3 regions of the Bacillus sp. DX3.1 genome follow, and region 3 is predicted to be linked to each of the others. Evidence: riboswitches for the same ligand, from Rfam matches in the RefSeq annotation. Region 3 holds a riboswitch; each other region holds the start of a gene.
What was found. A riboswitch is a leader RNA that binds a small molecule or an ion and turns the genes downstream of it on or off. The one in region 3 is predicted to bind S-adenosylmethionine.

Region 1 (5,674 bases), 1.6 Mb from region 3:
ATTTACAGATTTCACAGTAGAGGCAAACAAAGTGGCATTTGAAGAAGGTTTAAAGACGGTAGAATCTTATCTTGGACAAGACTATCCATTAATTATCGGGGGAGAAAAAATCACTACAGACGATAAAATCGTTTCTGTGAACCCTGCAAATAAAGAAGAAGTCGTTGGCCGTGTTTCAAAAGCAAGCCGTGAATTAGCAGAAAAAGCGATGCAAGTGGCGGATGAAACATTCCAAACTTGGAGAAAATCAAAACCAGAAATGCGTGCAGACATTTTATTCCGCGCTGCAGCAATCGTTCGTCGTAGAAAACATGAGTTTTCTGCTATTCTTGTAAAAGAAGCAGGTAAACCATGGAATGAAGCAGATGCTGATACAGCAGAAGCAATCGACTTTATGGAATATTATGGTCGTCAAATGTTAAAATTGAAAGACGGTATTCCAGTAGAAAGCCGTCCAATTGAATATAACCGTTTCTCTTACATTCCATTAGGAGTAGGTGTTATCATTTCTCCTTGGAACTTCCCATTTGCAATTATGGCAGGTATGACAACAGCTGCAGTAGTTTCTGGTAATACAGTATTACTGAAGCCAGCTAGTACAACACCTGTAGTAGCTGCGAAATTTATGGAAGTATTAGAAGAAGCAGGATTACCTGCAGGCGTAGTAAACTTTATTCCTGGTAGCGGTTCTGAAGTTGGTGACTACTTAGTAGACCACCCACGTACACGCTTCGTGAGCTTCACTGGATCAAGAGAAGTAGGTATTCGTATTTACGAACGTGCAGCAAAAGTACAACCAGGTCAAATTTGGTTAAAACGTGTTATCGCTGAAATGGGCGGTAAAGATACAATCGTTGTTGATAAAGAAGCTGATCTTGAATTAGCAGCAAAATCTATCGTTGCATCTGCATTCGGATTCTCAGGACAAAAATGTTCTGCTTGCTCTCGTGCAGTAATCCATGAAGATGTATATGATCATGTATTAAATCGTGCTGTTGAATTAACAAAAGAATTAACAGTAGGAAACCCAGCTGAACTAGGCTTAAACATGGGACCAGTTAACGACCAAGCAGCATTTGATAAAGTAATGAGCTATGTTGCAATTGGTAAAGAAGAAGGTAAAATTGTAGCAGGTGGCGAAGGTGATGATTCTAAAGGTTGGTTCATTCAACCAACAATCGTTGCTGATGTTGCAGAAGATGCTCGCTTAATGAAAGAAGAAATCTTCGGACCAGTAGTCGCATTCTGCAAAGCAAAAGACTTTGATCATGCGCTTGCAATTGCAAACAATACAGAATACGGTTTAACAGGAGCTGTTGTTTCTAATAACCGTGAACATATCGAAAAAGCACGTGAAGACTTCCACGTTGGTAACTTATACTTCAACCGTGGATGCACAGGTGCAATCGTAGGTTACCAACCATTCGGTGGCTTTAACATGTCTGGTACAGACTCTAAAGCAGGTGGACCTGATTACCTAGCACTACACATGCAAGCAAAAACTACTTCTGAAACACTGTAAGAAGTATAAGAAAGGCCTTCTCAGTAATGGAGAAGGTCTTTTCTTATACATATATAAATACAAAATAAAAAACCGACATAAAACCCTTCTTTTTAGGTGGGAGAGAGCATCCGTTCATGCATAGAAGCGGTCAGATCCTTTTCCAGCCCAGACATAGTGAAAACAAAGAGAGAAAACGAGTGCAGGTCACCTTTTGTTATCCATAGCCGTGGCTTATATGTCGAAAACTCAAAATGGATTTATATAGAAACAAAAGTCGTCAGAAAATTATTTCTGCTCGTCATATTTTTTAGTATGAATTTTACAAATTTCCTGTATAATACAATTTGAAAGAAAATCTATGGTTTGACAAAAAGGCACCACCATCAGTTTTGCTCACTGATGGTGGTGTGTTTTTTTATAACAAATTTTCCCTTTAAATCACTTGTAACATATTATGGAAAATGCTACAATTTACTTCGTAAAGTTCTGAAAAAACAGTTAATCATCGCGCGGTACTAAATAATATACGGTACTGAATAATAAAAGCTATATAAGTTTTTTAGAAGAGTCTTTTAAAGTGTTTTTGCTGTACGGAGTAAGAATCATACATGAAATGGAGGATTTTTATTTATGAAAAAGGTCGTTTTTATTGCATTGTTTTTATTAATCATAGGGATTATTGGTGCAGGAGCAATAACGGTTTTGGGAGGGGCGTTTAATGATACTGAAATCCATAAAAAAGAAACGGTAGCTAGTGAGAAAATTGATGACATTCAAGTAGAGGCTCCTGCAGCAGATGTTGAAATCGTTCCAACTGATTTGAAAGAAATTGAAGTTTCATTAGATGGAAGTGTTAGCAAAAATGTAGAAGATAAGTATAAATTTACGGTGAAGGAAACGAATAATAAGTTAAATGTTGAGTTTGTAACAGATGATAGTTTATTTGGACTGCAACTTGGAACAGTTACAGATGTTAAACTGCAAATTAAAATTCCGAAGAAAATGTATGAAAATATACAAGCTACAACATCATCTGGAGATGCTGTAGCAAGAGGATTAGAGACAAAGGAGTTAACGATGAAAACTTCATCGGGGGACCTATCTCTAATAGATTCCAAAATAAATAACAAATTAACAGCTACAACATCATCTGGAGATGCTGTAACAAGAGGGATAGAGGCAAGGGAGTTAACAATGAAAGCTTCATCGGGGGACCTATCTTTATTAGATTCCAAAATAGATGACAAATTAACAGCTAAAACGTCTAGTGGCGCTATTGAAAGTAAGAAAAATGACATTGAGATGGCCGATTTCAATACAAGTAGTGGGAAAATTCAAGTAGATGGTCTTCGTTCTAAAAATGTAGTATTTAAAACTTCATCGGGTAATATTGAATATAATGATAGTAATTTAAAGGGCGATGTAGAATGTAGTACATCAAGCGGGGATATTAGTATGAGATTTGAGACGCTACCCGATTCTTTAAAAGTGGATTTTGATGGAAGTTCTGGAAAAGCAGATGTAAACGTAGATGGTCTATCATATGAAGAAAAATCGAAGAATACATTAATTGGAGTAAAGGGATCAGGAGAAAATAATATTAAAGTGAGAACAAGTTCAGGTGACTTTAAATTACGATAGTTTATGCGTGAAAGTTCTTGTATTCTCAAAAAACATGTCCCACTACAAGTAGGGACACGTTTTTTTATCCTGCATTAATGGATAGTGAATTCTTCAATTACAGATGTAAGCAAGACAGAAGATAGGTCGGAGCATAACTGTTTGTAAAAAAACGATTGATTATATAGTCCTTTCAAGATTCAAAAATTCTTCTGTACTCATAACATCCGCATATACGTCATTTAAACTTGCCAAAATTGTATTGTGAATATACACAGCAGGAATCGTTGCATTTTTAAATATAAGATCTTTTGTTGCACACGCATCATGTACAACAGTACAACTAAAGCCAAAATCAAACGCAGCCCTTACTGTGGCATCAATACACATGTGAGTCATCATACCGCATATAATGACCTTTTCAATGTCAATTTGTTGCAATTGCTCCAGTAATGTTGTTTCTCGAAAACTATTTGGATAGTGTTTTAGAATGACTGTTTCATCTCGTAAAGGACGAACATTCTCATGAATATGGACACCTTCTGTATTAGGAAGGAAAAATGTAGCACTTTCTTTTGTAGATACATGCTGGATATGGAAAATTGGTTGATTTGTTTCTCGAAAATATTGAAGAAGTTGACTTGCATATTCGCTAGCTTCTACTGCACTACGTAGTTCCATCTTTCCGTTTGGAAAATAGTCGTTTTGAATATCGACGAGTAAAAGGGCTGTTTTCATATGTTCTATCGTCCTCCGTTTTCATTTTATCCCGCTATTCGTGGGCAGTAAGCCCCCCATCTCAAGATTCTGAGAAATGCAAAGAAGATAGATGGGGGATAACTGCCTGTAAAAGCCCTACTGATCAAAGTTTCACTTTATGTTATTCCATTAGAGACTAGTATTTTCCTTTTGGAAAGAGAAGTATATAAATACAAATTAAAAAAACGACATAAAACCCTTCTTTTTAGGTGGGAGAGAGCATCTGGCCATGCATAGAAGCGGTCAGATCCTCTTCCTGCCCAAACATATTGAAAACAAAGAGAGAAAACGAGTGCAGGTCACCTTTTGTTATCCATAGCCGCGGCTTATATGTTGAAAAATAAAAATGGATTTATATAGTAAGAAGAAATTTACGTAAAATGAAAATCTACTGCTGAGTAATGAAAATGTAACGTATTTTTCATTCGAACATCTTGATAAAAGAATAAATAACGTATTTTTCAAATATTTTTGTTGACTCTTTCTTTTCGGAGTTTTATAATAAATCTTAATTAAACGACAATTAAATCGATACACTCTTATCCAGAGAGGTGGAGGGACTGGCCCTTTGATACCTCAGCAACGGATTTTTTGAATACCGTGCTAATTCCAGCAAGCTAATAAGCTTGGAAGATGAGAAGATGTGAATGAGTATATAAGTGCTCTTCTTCTTATTTGTATTATGGATAAGAAGAAGAGCACTTTTTATTTTGCCTCAAGAACTGCTTCAAGTTGTTACAACACATGGGAGGGAAGAACATGATTTCATTTGAGAGCGTAAGTAAAGTGTATGAGTCAGGAGGTCAATCGGTTCATGCAGTAGACGATGTAACATTAACAGTGGAAAAGGGTGAGATTTTCGGCATTATTGGTTTTAGCGGTGCTGGGAAAAGTACACTGTTACGCTTAGTAAATATGCTAGAACGCCCAACATCGGGAACGATTTTAATTGATGAAAAAGATATCACGTCATTATCAACAAAAGAGCTACGTCAGCTAAGACAGCGAATCGGGATGATTTTCCAAGGTTTTAATTTATTCAAATCTAGAACAGTGTATGGAAATATTGCTTATCCACTGAGGTTAGCGAAGTTGTCAAAGAAAGAAATAAAAGAGCGCGTAAATGAGCTATTGAAGTTTGTCGGATTAGAAGATAAAGCTGACTACTATCCAGAACAATTATCAGGTGGACAGAAACAACGTGTAGGGATTGCAAGAGCACTTGCAACATCACCAGATATTCTCATTTGCGATGAAGCAACATCTGCTTTGGATCCAGAAACGACAACAGAAATTTTGAATCTATTAAAGAAGGTAAATCGAGAATATAATGTAACGATTCTTCTTATTACACACGAGATGCAGGTTGTGAAAGAAATTTGTCACCGCGTGGCCGTTATGGAAAAAGGGAAAGTAATTGAAGAAGGAATACTGTTCGATGTGTTTACAAAACCAAAAACAAAAATAACAAAAAACTTCGTGCGTTCTATTATTAACGATCACTTACCAGAAAGTGTCCTTGCTAAAATTCAAAATGGTGGATTGATCTATCGTTTAACATTTACTGGTGAGGCGACGGGACAGCCGGTGTTATCTTATATCGCGAAAAATTATAATGTTGATGTAAATGTACTCTATGGAAATATCATTGAATTACAAGGTGTTTTATTTGGAAATCTCCTCGTAGAACTAAAAGGGGAGCAAAAAGAAATTCAAAAAGTGCTACAACATCTACGATTACAAGTGCAACTGAAGGAGGTTGAAAGTCATGCGAGTTGATTGGAGTATATT
Region 2 (5,674 bases), 490 kb from region 3:
CGCTTCGTTACTCATTTCTATTTCACCTATTTTTACAACGATGTTTGCAATTTTTTTGAAACAAGAGAAGTTTTCCTCGCGAAAGTTAGTTGGTTCTGTTATAGCTTGCACTGGTGCGGCACTGGTTTTATTAGCAGGACATTCACTTGCCGGGTCTTTTTACGGAAATGGAATTGGGCTTATTACATCTATTTGCTGGGGAATGTACCCAGTGTTGGCAGCGCCGCTGATAAAAAAATATTCGGCACTGCGCGTTACTGCATGGTCAGCTGTTGTTGGGGCGATTCCGCTCGTTATACTGAGCGGGTGGCATATTGTTTGGTTGCCGTTTAGGGTTGAACATGGAATTACATGGTTCGCGCTATTATACTCTATTTTTTTTGTAACGGTATTTGGGCTAGTCATGTGGTATGTAGGGATTCAAAAAATCGGTGCGTCTCATACGATGGTGTATATGTATATTACACCGCTTGTGGCGGTTGTATTTGCGGCTGGATGGGCAAAAGAGCAAATATCATTGCAGCAAATCATTGGCGGATGTATTATTTTTCTCGGATTATGGTTTGTGAAGTCTGAAAAGTTGGAAGAACAGCCAGTTATACAAGGAAATATATCAAAATAGGAAAACAGATCAGAAATGATCTGCTTTCCTATTTTTTTATTTTAGGTAATAAAATTAGAAACAAAATAGAGGTAATAAACGGAATTAAGTTGAGAAAAGGTAAGCGGAAAAATGCGATGAGTATAATACCAGTAAGAAGAACACCGAGAACTGCATAGAAAATGCTATGGTTTTTTGTGTACCAATATAAAGTTAATCCAATAAGTGCCGGAATGAGAAAATGAATGAGAGCCATTAAAAGGTAAATCATCATACGCCCCCTTCTATTTTTGTACTTACTACATAATATCCATGTTTTTGTAGATTGATATCATTTTTTTTTATAAATCTAGAAAAATGTTTGCAAAAGCGTCACAAAATCCCCTGCCACTATATAGAAAATCTTGTATAATATTATTTTAAAAAAATATTTTAACACTATAAAAACTATGTTTATAGTGTTTTGAATGTATATAAATCCATTTTAATTTTTCGGCATATAGCCGCGGCTATGGATAACAAAAGGTGACCTGCACTCGTTTTCTCTCTTTGTTTTCACTTGGCATGGGGCAGGAAAAGGATCTGACCGCTTCTATGCATGGCCGGATGCTCTCTCTCACCTAAAAAGAAGGGTTTTATGTCGGTTTTTTAATTTGTATTTATATAACAGATAAAGTCTGATGATATGTAAATATGATGATAGTTGTAAAGGAGAACACCATGATTAGTATGTCATTACGAGCATTTAAGGTACAAATGTACTATTTACTAGGTGCGATGTTATTAGGATGGGCAATGACCCCTTTTTCCGCACATTTTTTAGGTGTAGGAATCGGTTTACTTGTTAGTATGTATTGTGTATGGATTTTAGGAAGACGGATTGAAAAGCTTGGAGACAGTATTGTAAAAAAGAGCAAAGCGCCATCGTTAGGTATGATTAATCGACTTGCTGCAGCAATACTAGGTGCTGTTATTATGTATGAAATTGAACACCATATGGTCATGTGGGCATTTGCTGTTGGGATTATGGGTGGTTATTTTTTAATCGTGATTAACTTAGGATATTACAGTATGAAAGATGAGAATAAAGTGAAACTTTGATCAGTGGGAGACATTCCCGAATGATCATTAGCCCTCACTAATCGGGCTTTTACGGACAGTTTATCCCACCTAACTTCGTTATTTCTTGCAGAATTTTAAGGTGGAGGTATTACTACCTGTTAATGGGGGATAAATAAAAAGAAGAGGCTTACGAAAAACTCGTAAGCCTCTTTTTATCTAAGTGTGTGTAATTGCAAAGCCGCATGGGTTTTGTCGGTGAGTACGCGGACTTTACAATAACAGCATACTTATTCATATGAGTAAGGGTTATTTCAACAGTAAAATTCAAATTAAGCGATTGGGCCACCAAGTTTTATGATATTTTCAGAAACGGTATCAAACTTCTTGAAGTTTTCTTTGAATTTACCTGCAAGCTCATTTGCTTTTGCGTTGTAAGCAGCTTTATCAGCCCATGTTTGTTCAGGCATTAATACTTCATCAGGTACACCAGGAACATGAAGCGGCACTTCAAGACCGAAGATGTCATGTTTAGCTGTTTCAGCGTTATCAAGTTCTCCGTTTAATGCAGCTTGCACCATTGCACGAGTATAGCCTAAGTTCATACGTTTACCAACGCCATATTCGCCGCCAGTCCATCCTGTGTTAACTAAGAACACTTTTGCATCATGTTTCTCAATTTTTTCACCAAGCATCTCTGCGTAGCGAGATGCATCAAGCGGTAAGAATGGAGAACCGAAGCAAGTTGAGAATGTAGCTTGCGGAGATGTAACACCGCGTTCTGTTCCAGCAAGTTTACTAGTGTAACCGCTTAAGAAATGATACATAGCTTGCTCTTTATTTAGTTTACTGATTGGAGGTAATACACCAGATGCATCAGCAGTTAAGAAAATAATTGTATTTGGATGTCCTGCAACACTTGGCACTACGATATTATCAATCGCATGAATTGGGTATGCAGCACGTGTATTTTCTGTTAACGCTGTGTCATTGTAATCTGCTATGCGTGTTTGGTCATCAATTACAACGTTTTCTAATACAGATCCAAATGTAATGGCATTAAAGATTTGTGGTTCTTTCTCTTCAGAAAGGTTGATACATTTTGCGTAGCAACCGCCTTCAATGTTAAATACGCCGTTATCAGACCAGCCGTGCTCATCGTCACCAATTAATTTACGGTTTGGATCAGCAGATAATGTTGTTTTACCTGTTCCAGATAAACCGAAGAATAATGCTACGTCACCTTCTTCACCTACGTTTGAAGAACAGTGCATAGAAAGAATATCTTGTTCTGGAAGTAAGAAGTTCATAATAGAGAAGATTGATTTTTTCATTTCTCCAGCATACTCAGTACCACCGATTAATACGATACGTTTTTCAAAAGACACCATAATAAATGCTTCAGAATTTGTACCATCAATTTCTGGATCTGCTTTAAAGTTAGGTGCAGAGACAATTGTAAATTGTGCTTCATGATTTTTTGCCTCTTCTTCAGTTGGGCGAATGAATAATTGATGTACGAATAAATTATGCCATGCGTATTCGTTAACAACTTGAATTGGAAGACGATAGTTATGGTCAGCACCAGCGAATCCTTTAAATACGAATAATTCTTCTTTTTCTTTTAAGTATTCCAACACTTTCGTATATAATTTATTAAAATGTTCTTCAGAAATCGGTTGATTTACAGGTCCCCAAGCAATTTTATCCGCAACCGATGTTTCTTTCACAATGAATTTATCTTTAGGAGAACGTCCTGTATATTTTCCTGTTGAAGCAGAAACTGCACCAGTAGAAGTTAATTTTCCTTCATTTCTCATTAGTACTTTTTCCACTAATTGTGGAACGCTTAATTGAACCTGTGCATTGCTTCCGTTCAGTAATTCATGTAATCCAATTTGGACATTCACAGTACTCATAGTTACATACCATCCTTTTTAATTTAATGAATTATTTCTCGTAATCCCCATCAAGAGTATAACACAATCATATAAATAATGTATACTATTTATTTGTTTTTGTTTGTGCGAATGTATTATTTCTTTTCTAGATATTTCATTCGACAAAAAATGTGAAAAACTTGTAGGAATATGTGAATATTAATTGACAAATAAATATCATTTCTTTAGTATAGGTTGGGACGGATACTCTCTTATCCCGAGCTGGCGGAGGGACAGGCCCGATGAAGCCCAGCAACCTCACTTGTACGGTAAAGACAAGTGAATAGGTGCTAAAACCTGTGCGAGGCTTATTGGTCTCGAACGATAAGAGCAAAGGGCAAAAAGCAGTATGCAAGTAGCAAATTAAACCTTTCCTCTATTATAAATAGGAAAGGTTTTTCTTTATACTTGTGGGAGAATATATGAATGTCGCAGTTTGTGGCAAATTAAGGATGAGTTCCGTACAATATATACAATTACTGTAGGGAGGTTTACCACATGACAAAAAAACGTCATCTGTTCACATCTGAGTCTGTAACTGAAGGACATCCAGATAAAATTTGTGACCAAATTTCTGATTCAATTTTAGACGCGATCTTAGCAAAAGACGCAAATGCACGTGTAGCTTGTGAAACAACAGTAACAACTGGTTTAGTATTGGTAGCGGGGGAAATTACAACTTCTACTTATGTAGATATTCCAAAAATCGTTCGCGAAACAATTCAAGGCATCGGCTATACGCGTGCAAAATACGGATTCGATGCAGAAACTTGTGCAGTTTTAACAGCTATCGATGAGCAATCTGCTGATATCGCAATGGGTGTTGACAAAGCGTTAGAAGCGCGTGAAGGTCAAATGACTGATGAAGAGATTGAAGCAATTGGTGCGGGTGACCAAGGTTTAATGTTTGGTTTCGCATGTAATGAAACAAAAGAATTAATGCCACTTCCAATCTCACTTGCTCACAAATTAGCTCGTCGTTTAACGGAAGTTCGTAAAGATGAAACATTAGAATATTTACGTCCAGACGGTAAAACGCAAGTTACAGTTGAGTATGATGAAAATGGTAAACCAGTACGTATCGATACAATTGTAATTTCTACACAGCATCATCCAGAAGTTACATGGGAACAAATCGATAGCGATTTAAAAGAGCACGTAATCAAATCTGTAGTACCAGCAGAATTAATGGATGAAGAAACGAAATTCTTCATTAACCCAACTGGCCGTTTTGTAATCGGTGGACCACAAGGGGATGCTGGTTTAACAGGACGTAAAATTATCGTTGATACTTATGGTGGATATGCTCGTCACGGCGGCGGTGCATTCTCTGGTAAAGATGCAACAAAGGTTGACCGTTCTGCAGCATACGCAGCTCGTTATGTTGCGAAAAACATCGTAGCAGCGGGTCTTGCTGAAAAAGCAGAAGTACAACTTGCATACGCAATCGGCGTAGCGCAACCGGTATCAATTTCAGTTGATACATTCGGCACTGGTAAAGTATCTGAAGATGTATTAGTAGAACTAGTACGTAGCAACTTCGATCTTCGCCCAGCTGGTATCATCAAAATGTTAGACTTACGTCGCCCAATTTACAAACAAACAGCAGCTTACGGCCACTTCGGACGTACTGATGTAGACCTTTCATGGGAACGTACAGACAAAGCAGCAACTTTAAAAGAGCAAGCTAGTCTATAATATAAGAAGAAAGAAGCTTTGCGTGAAGGCGCAAAGCTTCTTTTGAATTAATTTCCGTTTTTCTTATCAATGTTATTTCTTATTTCCTTCGTTTGTAATTTCACTCCATTTATTAATTCCATTGTTAACAGATTCGCTCCAAAGCTTACTTCCATTATGGACTGCATAGCCAAAAGTCTTACTGCCGCGATCAATAATCATATTGTATGTACCGCGAATCGGATGATCAGGAGATTTTCCAATTTCATCTTTTACATATTGTTGTGCTTGCTTTAAGTGTTCTTTTTCTGTTTGAGAGAGCTCTTTTATTGCTTCTTTCGTATCAGTTACTAATTTCTTCTTTTGTTCTTTTTTCTCTAGTGCTTCTTTTTGTCCT
Region 3 (5,674 bases):
GAACTTCAAAATGTAAAAAATCGGCATTCCGTTTACTTACTAGTGGCATAATCCCAATAAAAATTGGTTGTTCTAAATGTTTTGTAGCTTCATATACTTCCTCAATTAATGCTGCATCGTAAATTGGCTGTGTCAAAAAATACTCTGCTCCCGCTGCAATTTTTCTCTCCATTCGCTTTACAGCGGCTTTCAAATGTCTCACATTTGGATTAAAAGCTCCTCCAACTGAGAATCGTGTAGCGGGACCAATCGACTTCCCTAAAATAGAACGTCCGTCATTCATTTCTTTAATCATTTTGGTCAATTCAATGGAAGACAAATCATATACTGAAGTCGCTCCAGGGAAATCACCGACGCGTGCTGGATCACCTGTTAAAGCCAACACTTCTTCCATACCTAATGCAGACAACCCAAGTAAATGAGACTGCAGACCAATTACATTATGATCCCGGCATGTTAAGTGCGTCAGCACGGGGATATTATGTTTCGTTAATAATGCGCCCATGGCCATATTAGAAATGCGCGGTGATGCTAAAGAATTATCCGCTAATGTAACAGCGTCTGCCCCAGCTCTTTTTAATGCTCTTGCTCCTTCAAAAAAGCGTTGTGTATCCAGTGTTTTTGGTGGATCTAATTCAACGATAACCGTCGTTTGTTTCTTCGCTTTCTCGGCAAGCGTAACATGATTACCAGCGCGTTTCGTTTGCGTATGAATCACTTGTGGCCGCTGGACAACCTGCTTTTCTGTAACGGGTATTACATTTTCAAGAGCACGTTTCATCCCCTGGATATGTGCGGGTGTTGTTCCACAACACCCTCCCAACAAACGGATACCTTGCTCAATAAACTTTGGTGTCATCTCTTCAAAATACGCTGGACTTCCTTCATATACATAACGCCCTTCTACATAGTTTGGAAGACCTGCATTTGGATAAGCTGACAAATAACCTTTTTTCGGAATCGATATCATTTTGAAAGCTTCCGTCATATGAAGCGGCCCTAATTGACAGTTTAGCCCAACAACATTTGCTCCGTGGTCTAGAAGCTGAGCTAACATTTTATTTACATCATTGCCGTTTTGTGTTGTACCAGCTTCATGAAGAGCAAGCTGTGCAATAATTGGAATGGTTGTTTGTTTCCGCAACACTTTAACAGCATGCAGCAATTCAAACTCATCATAAAATGTTTCTAATAACAGTCCATCAACCTCTCCCTCAAGCAAGGCACCCGCTTGCTCAAGTAGCATAAACTCACGTTCCATATCAGTCGTTGTAACCGCTCCAATATGCTTCATCCCACCAATTGTCCCTAAAATTGCATTTCTATCTGTCACTGCCGATTTTGCAAGTTTAACCGCTTCCTTATTAATTTTGACAACCTGGTTCTCCAAACCATACATGCGCAGTTTAGCTTCATTTGCACCATACGTATTTGTTTGAATGATATCCGCACCAGCAGCCACATATTGTTTGTGAATTGATATAATACGATCTGGATCAGAAAGATTTAACTCTTCAAAACTACTTTGCAAACCATGAGAATGTAACAATGTCCCGACTGCTCCATCACCGATAACAATTCCTTTTGACAATAAATCTAGTAATTTCACCTGTCTCCCTCTTTTCTATCAATATAAAAACCCCCTCTTCGCCTTGAAGAGGGGGACATCATTAATCCTCCTCTTATCATGCAAAACAAGTTGTTTTGCAGGTATTAGCACCGTTTCAAACATTCTGTTTGAAGGTTGCCGGGTTTCACAGGGCCTTTTCCCTCCACCGCTCTCAATAAGAGTTCGTCTTTATTATTTAATTATGTAACTAAAAGGAAATACGTGTACCTTTTAACAATCTTTGTTAATTTTCTCATAAATTTAGCATGAGAGAAAATAAAAGTCAATAATTATAGAGAGAAAATAAAAATTATTTAAAATAAAGTTGCAATTCTCATAACTTTTATTGTAAAGTTAAAAACATAATAAAATTTCATACAAAATATTCTTATCTAGAGAGGTAGAGGGACTGGCCCGTTGACACCTCAGCAACCATTAACGTGACCGTTAATAAGGTGCTAATTCCAGCAAATTGTGAAAAGATTTGACAGATAAGAAGAAGACTATATTCGCATAAAAGCCTTCTTCTTAGAAGGCTTTTTTTATTTTTTCCCCACTAACGGGCAGTAATATCCCACCTAAATCAAAGCAGTTAGGTGGCGGATAAACTGCTCGTTAAAGCCCGATTGATGAGGGCTAATCATCCATGAGGAATACAGCCCCACTGATGAAAGTCTAACTTTATATAAGGAGGAATTATACATGTCAACAATCGAAACAAAACTTGCCCAAATTGGAAACCGGAGTGAAAAAACAACTGGAACAGTTAATCCACCTGTTTACTTTTCAACCGCATATCGGCATGAAGGAATTGGAAAATCCACTGGCTTTGACTATTCAAGAACAGGAAATCCAACACGTCTTCTATTAGAGCATGCCATCACTGATTTAGAACAAGGTAAGCAGGGATATGCCTGTAGTTCTGGAATGGCAGCTGTTCTTCTCGTTCTTTCACTGTTCCGTTCTGGTGATGAGCTTATCGTATCAGAAGACTTATATGGAGGCACCTATCGTCTCTTTTCTGAACATGAAGACAAGTGGAATATTCGATGTAGATACGTAGATACACAATCTATCGAGCAGATAGAACGAGCAATCTCTTCTCAAACAAAAGCTATTTTTATAGAAACACCAACGAATCCGTTGATGCAAGTAACAGACATTGCTGCTGTTGCAGCTGTCGCAAAGCGACACGGTTTACTTCTAATCGTGGATAATACGTTTTATACGCCATATATACAACAGCCACTAACAGAAGGTGCTGATATTGTATTGCACAGTGCAACGAAATATTTAGGTGGTCACAATGATGTTTTAAGCGGACTCGTAATTGCGAAAGGCGAATCTTTATGTGAAGAACTTGCTCACTATCATAATGCTTCCGGTGCTGTTCTCAGTCCATTTGATTCTTGGCTACTCATTCGTGGCATGAAAACATTGGCACTTCGCATGAAACAACACGAGGAAAATGCGAAAAAACTCGTTTCTTATTTAAATAGTGAAGACGGTGTAACCGATGTTTTTTATCCAGGAAGAGGAGGTATGATTTCATTTCGCCTTCGCGATGAAAAGTGGATTGATCCATTCTTACAATCTTTATCCCTTATTACATTTGCAGAAAGTCTTGGCGGAGTCGAGAGCTTAATGACATATCCCGCGACGCAAACGCATGCTGATATACCAGAAGAAGTACGAACAGCACGTGGCGTGTGTAATCGCCTCCTTCGTTTTTCCGTCGGCATTGAAAATGGCGATGATTTAATTCGAGACTTACAACAAGCAATTAAACATGTAAAAGAAGGTGTGAGAATATGAGTTATTCACTAGATACACTCTTACTTCATAACCAATATAAACATGATTCACAAACAGGTGCTGTTAACGTTCCCATCTATAATACATCGACATTTCATCAATTTGATGCAGATACGTTTGGAAAATACGATTATAGTCGATCTGGTAATCCAACACGTGATGCGCTTGAAGACATCATTGCTTTATTAGAAGGTGGATCAAAAGGATTTGCCTTTTCATCTGGAATCGCAGCGATTTCTACGGCCTTTCTACTTCTATCACAAGGAGATCATGTTCTTATTTCAGAAGATGTATACGGAGGAACTTATCGCATTGTAACTGAGGTGCTCTCTCGCTATGGTGTTTCGCATACATTCGTTGACATGACAAATATAGAAGAAGTGGAACGCAAAATTCAACCAAATACAAAAGTACTTTATGTTGAAACACCATCAAATCCATTATTAAAGGTGACTGATGTTCGCGCTATTTGTGAGCTAGCAAAATCCGCTGGGGCACTTACCTTCGTTGACAATACATTTTTAACGCCACTATTCCAAAGACCGCTTGAACTCGGAGCAGATGTTGTACTCCATAGTGCAACAAAATTCATTGCTGGTCATAGTGATGTTACAGCCGGATTGGCCGTTGTAAAAGATGAAGAGCTTGCAAAAAAACTTGGTTTTTTACAAAATGCATTTGGCGCTATATTAGGCCCACAAGATTGTTCTCTTGTACTTCGCGGTCTCAAAACATTGCATGTTCGGCTTGAACACTCTGCAGAAAATGCCAGCAAAATCGCACATTATTTACAACAGCATCCGAAAATACAAACTGTATATTATCCTGGTTTAGCATCTCATCCAGGATACGAAACACAGCAAACCCAAGCAACATCTGCCGGTGCTGTTCTATCCTTTACGCTGCAGTCTGAAGATGCCTTGCGACAACTTTTATCCCAAATTAAGCTTCCTGTATTTGCTGTTAGTTTAGGAGCCGTTGAATCCATCCTCTCCTATCCTGCAAAAATGTCACATGCAGCACTATCACAAGAAGCCCGTGATGAACGAGGCATTTCTAATTCATTGCTTCGCTTATCAGTCGGTCTCGAAAATGTAAATGACTTAATTGCCGATTTTGAACATGCCCTTTCTTATATAGAAGAGCCTGTAAAAGCATAAAGCCATTCTAATTAAATTCATTTGAACATAAGGATAAAACGGTAAAAAGAACCTGAGTTTTCCAGGTTCTTTTTAGATTTCAATCTGCATCGTATCATATGCAAAAACAATATTGAGGCCTTCTTTTTGAAGATCCTCCGCTATCTCTTGTAACTCATCATGGCCAAGATTATCAACTTCCTCAATATGTGTAATAATCGTTTGTTTTGCTTGTAACTGTTTTGCAACCGCTAATGTATCTTCAAAAGTCGCCTCACGTATACTTTCAATAAAAGCACGATCTTGCAGGCGTTCTTTCGTTTTCCAATTAAATTCGACCATTCCCATTGGCAACACTGCCAAATCTAAATTTCCAATCAAATGTGTTGGGGGCTCCCATCTATATAATTCATCAGGTGCTATCAACACCTTTTTATCATCTTCTTCTAATAAAAATGCATACACATATTCTTCATATAGACGAAATGGTGTTACTTTTATCTTATTCTTTACGAAAGATTGTCCATCTTGTAGTACGTTCAGATCAATCCATCCCTGTTGTTGCATAAACTGTAAATGATCCCATGATCCTAAAAATTGTTTCATATCTACCGCTACTTGCTCTGGTATATAAACCGTTGTTCCCCATGTTCTATTTATTTCAAACGCCATTGTTTCCCAAATTCTTCTTCCCATCGTATGATCAGGATGCCAATGCGAATAAATACCTGCTTCTACTTTTTCAATATGTGAACGCTCTAATTGCAGGCGTATCTCTTCTGGTGTATCAATTAATAGACGGAGATCATGAACAAATACACTAGGGCCCATCCGGCTATAAGGAACACCTTTTTCCCGCGCTTCCTTACTTACTTTACTATAGCTACCTGGTCTTGGTATCGGTATTGCTCCGCCTGTTCCTAAAAACTCAATTTTCATGCTATCCCTTCTTTCTATCCAGATTTATATTCTATAAAATAATAACAAATCCCTTTTTCTTATTATTTAAAAAATTTTGTATATTAATTTGAAAGAACGAAAAAATCATGATAAAATCGTGATATAAGTGTAGCTATATCGTCTCACTTTCAAAACATATTTTTCCTTTTAT

Region 1: another riboswitch for S-adenosylmethionine. It lies ahead of QRE67_RS01970 (methionine ABC transporter ATP-binding protein); the one in region 3 lies ahead of QRE67_RS19890 (bifunctional homocysteine S-methyltransferase/methylenetetrahydrofolate reductase).
Region 2: another riboswitch for S-adenosylmethionine. It lies ahead of metK (methionine adenosyltransferase); the one in region 3 lies ahead of QRE67_RS19890 (bifunctional homocysteine S-methyltransferase/methylenetetrahydrofolate reductase).

What each region holds. Positions count from the first base shown of each region.
Region 1 covers NZ_CP128153.1:379,257-384,930, forward strand. Annotated here, with positions in the region: gene pruA (L-glutamate gamma-semialdehyde dehydrogenase) at 1-1,522, shown strand, start outside; gene QRE67_RS01960 (DUF4097 family beta strand repeat-containing protein) at 2,135-3,145, shown strand; gene QRE67_RS01965 (cysteine hydrolase family protein) at 3,305-3,862, opposite strand; SAM riboswitch class I at 4,420-4,523, shown strand; gene QRE67_RS01970 (methionine ABC transporter ATP-binding protein) at 4,643-5,662, shown strand; gene QRE67_RS01975 (methionine ABC transporter permease) at 5,652-5,674, shown strand, end outside.
Region 2 covers NZ_CP128153.1:4,453,385-4,459,058, reverse strand. Annotated here, with positions in the region: gene QRE67_RS22365 (DMT family transporter) at 1-622, shown strand, start outside; gene QRE67_RS22360 (hypothetical protein) at 651-872, opposite strand; gene QRE67_RS22355 (ATP synthase subunit I) at 1,322-1,702, shown strand; gene pckA (phosphoenolpyruvate carboxykinase (ATP)) at 1,993-3,579, opposite strand; SAM riboswitch class I at 3,810-3,931, shown strand; gene metK (methionine adenosyltransferase) at 4,099-5,298, shown strand; gene QRE67_RS22340 (VWA domain-containing protein) at 5,371-5,674, opposite strand, start outside.
Region 3 covers NZ_CP128153.1:3,965,187-3,970,860, forward strand. Annotated here, with positions in the region: gene QRE67_RS19890 (bifunctional homocysteine S-methyltransferase/methylenetetrahydrofolate reductase) at 1-1,609, opposite strand, end outside; SAM riboswitch class I at 1,680-1,791, opposite strand; SAM riboswitch class I at 1,995-2,107, shown strand; gene QRE67_RS19895 (methionine biosynthesis PLP-dependent protein) at 2,312-3,424, shown strand; gene metC (cystathionine beta-lyase) at 3,421-4,584, shown strand; gene QRE67_RS19905 (MBL fold metallo-hydrolase) at 4,657-5,502, opposite strand.